DNA from 2 places in the Thioclava nitratireducens genome. Region 2 is predicted to be linked to the other one. Evidence: riboswitches for the same ligand, from Rfam matches in the RefSeq annotation. Region 2 holds a riboswitch; the other holds the start of a gene.
The links. Region 2 has a riboswitch for cobalamin ahead of nrdH (glutaredoxin-like protein NrdH). Riboswitches for the same ligand answer to the same signal wherever they lie in the genome.
Positions count from the first base shown of each region.

Region 1: it holds a riboswitch for cobalamin, as region 2 does, so the genes downstream of both, BMG03_RS12300 (TonB-dependent receptor plug domain-containing protein) here and nrdH (glutaredoxin-like protein NrdH) in region 2, are expected to answer to the same signal.

Region 1 covers NZ_CP019437.1:2,583,447-2,585,642, forward strand. The annotation lists gene BMG03_RS12300 (TonB-dependent receptor plug domain-containing protein) at 1-1,058, opposite strand, end outside; cobalamin riboswitch at 1,197-1,390, opposite strand; gene BMG03_RS12305 (DUF475 domain-containing protein) at 1,420-2,196, opposite strand, start outside.
Region 2 covers NZ_CP019437.1:1,967,777-1,969,972, forward strand. The annotation lists gene nrdE (class 1b ribonucleoside-diphosphate reductase subunit alpha) at 1-350, opposite strand, end outside; gene nrdI (class Ib ribonucleoside-diphosphate reductase assembly flavoprotein NrdI) at 332-754, opposite strand; gene nrdH (glutaredoxin-like protein NrdH) at 770-991, opposite strand; cobalamin riboswitch at 1,089-1,283, opposite strand; gene BMG03_RS09435 (homocysteine S-methyltransferase family protein) at 1,361-2,196, opposite strand, start outside.

The sequences.
Region 1 (2,196 bases), 620 kb from region 2:
TCCGCCGTGAGGACGTGGCCCGAGACATAGGTGCCTGTATAGGTTTCCAGCGTGCGATCCGCCCCGAAGGTCAGCCGCCCCGGCCCGAGATCCGTCGAGGCTTTCCAGTCGAGTTTGCGGCGCTTGCCCTCGTAGCCATAGTCATAGACCGGATACCAGCGCGAGGTCGTGTAATAGGTCAGACCGAGCTCGTGATCGAGCGGGCCGGTCGCGAATTTCGCGAAGAGACGTCCGCCCCGCTCCTTGTGGATCGTGTATTCCCCGTCGTCGGAGGGCGGCGAGGTGAAGGCATTGTCGAACTCGCCCCGATCGTTCTGCGCGAACCCGTTGAAGCCGATCAGCAGATTGTCGGAGATGCGCTTCTGCGCGCGCAGGCTGACACGGTCGGCGCGGTAGCCGTCCTTCTCGGTATTGCCGTTCTTCTTGTCGGCGGCCGAGAAGCCTGCAGTGTAAATTTTCGACAGCTGAATCGCGAGCTCGTCATCGCCCTTCTTCCAGCCGAAATTATAGGCCGCATTCGCGGTGTGGTAGGAGCCGAGCTCGAGCTTGACGCTTTGGCTCACGCCATCCTCGGTCGGGCGCGGCGTGTCGAGGTTGATCACACCGGCGACCGCCTGCCCGCCATAGACCGCCGATTGCGAGCCGCGCATGATCTCGACCCGGTCGTAGTTGAACGTGTTGAACCGGCCCAGGTCGGGCAGCACCTGCGTCGCCGACGGATCGGAGACGTCGATCCCGTCCACCATGACCTTCACGTAATTCTGCGACACGCCGCGAATGGTGAAGCCGGTCTGCGCGCCCATCGGCCCGCGCGACAGGATGCCGACGCCCGGCGACTGCGCGATCAGGTTGGCGAGACGGGTCTGGCCCGAACGCTCCAGCTCCTTGCGCGACAGCACGGTGACCGCCTGCGCGGTCTTGTCCGACGATTGCGGCTCGAGCGCGCCGTGATAGATCACGATCTCATCGAGTTGGTAAGGTTGCGCATCTTGCGCGAGCGCGGGGCCTGCCAGCGCTGTGGTGAGCATCAGGCCCACGGTCAAACGGGTGCGGATCATATCCAATTCCCTCGTGCCGCGACTCTGCGGTCGCGTGAACTTCGTATTGCAAGTCTTTGGAAATTTGGAATTTCCGCCGACGGTGAAAAATGTCACCACTGACGGAAGACCGCCTCCGCTGCGCGCCCCGCACAGGCAGAAAGGATGAGCGCCTCGGCAGGTCTCCTGGCTCGCGGGTCCTGGTTCCGGCTGGCCTTCCCGGGTCTCCCCAGTGGCTCAGTCAGCCGTCACTCGCCGCTCACAGTTGCGGGGGCAGCCCCGGAATGAATGCACGCATCGCACCGGGTTCCCTTTTCATCCGCTTTCGCGGAACCGAAGTGCCCCTGCTGTGCCGCGCGCGCCGCACTGAGTCAAGAATATTTCAGCTTTCCACAGCGCGTCGGCAGCGCCGGTTGAACCGGATCGAGGATAGCAGCGCGAGACCGATCAGCCCGGCCCCGATCAGGCCGGTGATCACCTCGGGCACTTCCACCAGCGTCTGCGCGAACATGACGACGGAGAGGATCAGGATCGACCAGAAGGCGCCGTTCTCGAGATAGCGGAATTCGCTGAGCGTGTTACGCTCCACCAGCATCAGGGTCATCGAGCGCACGTACATCGCACCGATCCCCAGACCGATCGCGATCAGGAACAGGTTCTGGGTCAGCGCGAAGGCCCCGATCACCCCGTCGAAACTGAAGGACGCATCGAGCACTTCGAGATAGAGAAACGCGCCGAGGCCCGCCTTGGCCGTCTCGGCGGCGATATTCGTCCGGTCGAGCACGTGGCTGAGCACCTCGACGCCGAGAAAGGTCGCAAGGCCGCAGATGGAGGCGAAGAGGAACTCGTCCTCGCGCCCCTCCGGCAGAATCCAGGTGAAAAGCAGAACGACGACCAGCACGAAGCCGATCTCCAGGCCCCGGATCGACGCGAGCGCGCGCAACCGGCGCTCCAGCGCGCGGATCCAGTCGACCTCCTTGCCCTCGTCGATGAAATAGGTGAGCGCGACCATCATCAGGAAGGCGCCACCGAAGCCCGCGATCGACAGATGCGCGTCCTCGATGATCTCGGCATATTCGGCCGGGTGTTTCGCAGCCAGAAGAACCGCATCCCAAGGTCCGATGCCCGCGGCGATCACGACGATCAGAAGCGGGAAGAG
Region 2 (2,196 bases):
TAGGAGGTGTAATATTTGAACGCGCCGAGGAAGGTCGGAAAACGAAACTTTGCCGCGAAAGCCGCCTCCCAGATCGCGCGCTGAAAGTTGCGCGAATACTGATCGAGCACGGCGGCGTCGTAATAGCCTTCCTCCACCAGATAGCCGAGCTTCTCGTCCAGCGAATGGAAGAACACCGTGTTCTGGTTCACATGGCGCAGGAAATATTGCCGCGCCGCCATCCGGTCGGCCTCGAAGCGGATATTGCCCTCCGCGTCATAGAGGTTGAGCATTGCGTTGAGCGCGTGGTGATCAAGCCCCGCGAATTCCGAGGCCGTGGCCCCGCTCGGTTTTACTTCGCTGTCGAGCATTCCAGCCTCCAGAAATTGTCGAGACCCGCGCGCACGCGGTCGATGTCAGTGTCGGTCCCCGCCAGTTCGAACCGGTAGAGCACGGGGATGTTGCATTTGCGCGCCAGCAGATCGCCCGCGCAGGCGAAGAGCGCGCCGAAATTGCGATTGCCGCTGGCGATCACGCCGCGCAGACCCGCGCGGCGGGCGGGATCGTTGAGAAAGGCGATGACCGGTTTCGCGACCGCGCCGCGCCCCTTGCCGTCGGCGTAGCTCGGGCAGATCAGGACGTAGGGGCAGGGCGGGTACGGCATCGCCGCCTCCGCCGAGAGGGGCAGACGCAGCGCGGGCAGACCCAGCCGCTCCACGAAGCGCTGCGTGTTCCCCGAGGCCGAGGAGTAATAGATCAGCCTTGCCTGTCCCATGATCCGGGCCCGCGCTCAGCTGAGCTGTCCGATCATGTCGGGCCGGAAGCCCGCCCAGTGATCCTCGCCCGCGATCACCACGGGCGCCTGACGGTAGCCGAGGTCCTGCACCATCTCCATCGCGGCGGCATCCTCGGTGAGGTCGATCACGTTGTAGTCGATCCCCTTGGCATCCAGCGCACGGGTCGTGGCGGTGCATTGCACGCAGGCCGGTTTCGAATAGACGGTGATGGTCATGTGTCCTGTCCCTTTGTTGGCTGTCGGCAGCGCGGGACAAGGCTCGTGGGCAGGGTGCCGCAGCACATAGCCACGCGCCCGGGCCCTCCGCCGCGGTCGTCGTCTATCTGCTCTGGCAGGTCTCCTGGCTCGCGGCTCGAGCGCCTCTCGGTCCGTCTTCCCGGCGCATTGCACCAGTGACATTCGGACATCAGGCTCGCCGCTTACAGTTGCGGGGGCAGCGCCGGAATTCCACCGGCTTCCCTCTTCGCCTGCGGAGTGACTCGCAGGAACCAAAGCAACATCATATTGGGATGCATGGTGTATCGGTGTCAATATATAGATTGCCCTGCCGCGCGAAACTCTCGCGCGACAGGAGCGTGTCTTGCCTCAGGCCCCGTCGCCGAGCGCCCGGATATGCGCCGGGAGGCGGTCGTTCTGGCCATACATGAAGTGGTTCTCCATGCGCTCCGAGAAGCGGCTGGCCTCGGTCTCGCGACCCACGGCCTCGGCCATTTCGCGGATATGCATCGGGCTCGCCCCGCAGCACACGCCGAGGTAATTCACCCCGATCGCCTGCGCCTCACGCGCAAAGGCGCCGATCTCGTAGCGGTTGCAGGCCAGCGGATCGAGCGCGGTTGGAAAGGTCCGGCCATGCGGCGAGGGGCAGGTGCAGCCGTTGTGATCGGAGAGGTTGAAGAAGGTGGGCTCCTCCTTCGTGGTCCGGTAGGGCACGGGCAGGGCGCCGACATGGCAGCTCACCGCCGCGCGCACCTTGCGCAGCCACGGCATCATCGTCTGCGGCCCGCGGAAGCAGTTCAGCCCGACGACATCGGCGCCCGCCTGTTCGAGTTTCTGGCAGGTCTCGACGATGCCGACCCCGTCCATCATCTCGTTGGCCGCCATCGGCGCCAGCGTCAGCACCACCGGCAGCCCCGACGCCTTCGCGGCCTCGAGCGCGCATAGCGCCTCGCCCGCGTAGTAGAAGGTCTCGCCGATGAGGATATCCGCGCCTTCCTCGACCGCCCAGCCGACCATCTCGTCGAACATCGCGCGCACCTCGGCCTGCCGCGCCGGATCTGCCGGGTCCCAGATATTCGTGTTCGAGATATTGCCCGCCATCAGATTTCCGGTCTTGGCATCGGCGACCTCGCGGGCGATCTTCAGCGCCGCGCGGTTGAGCGGCTCCAGCAGGTCTTCCTTGCCGATCACGCGCATCTTCTCGC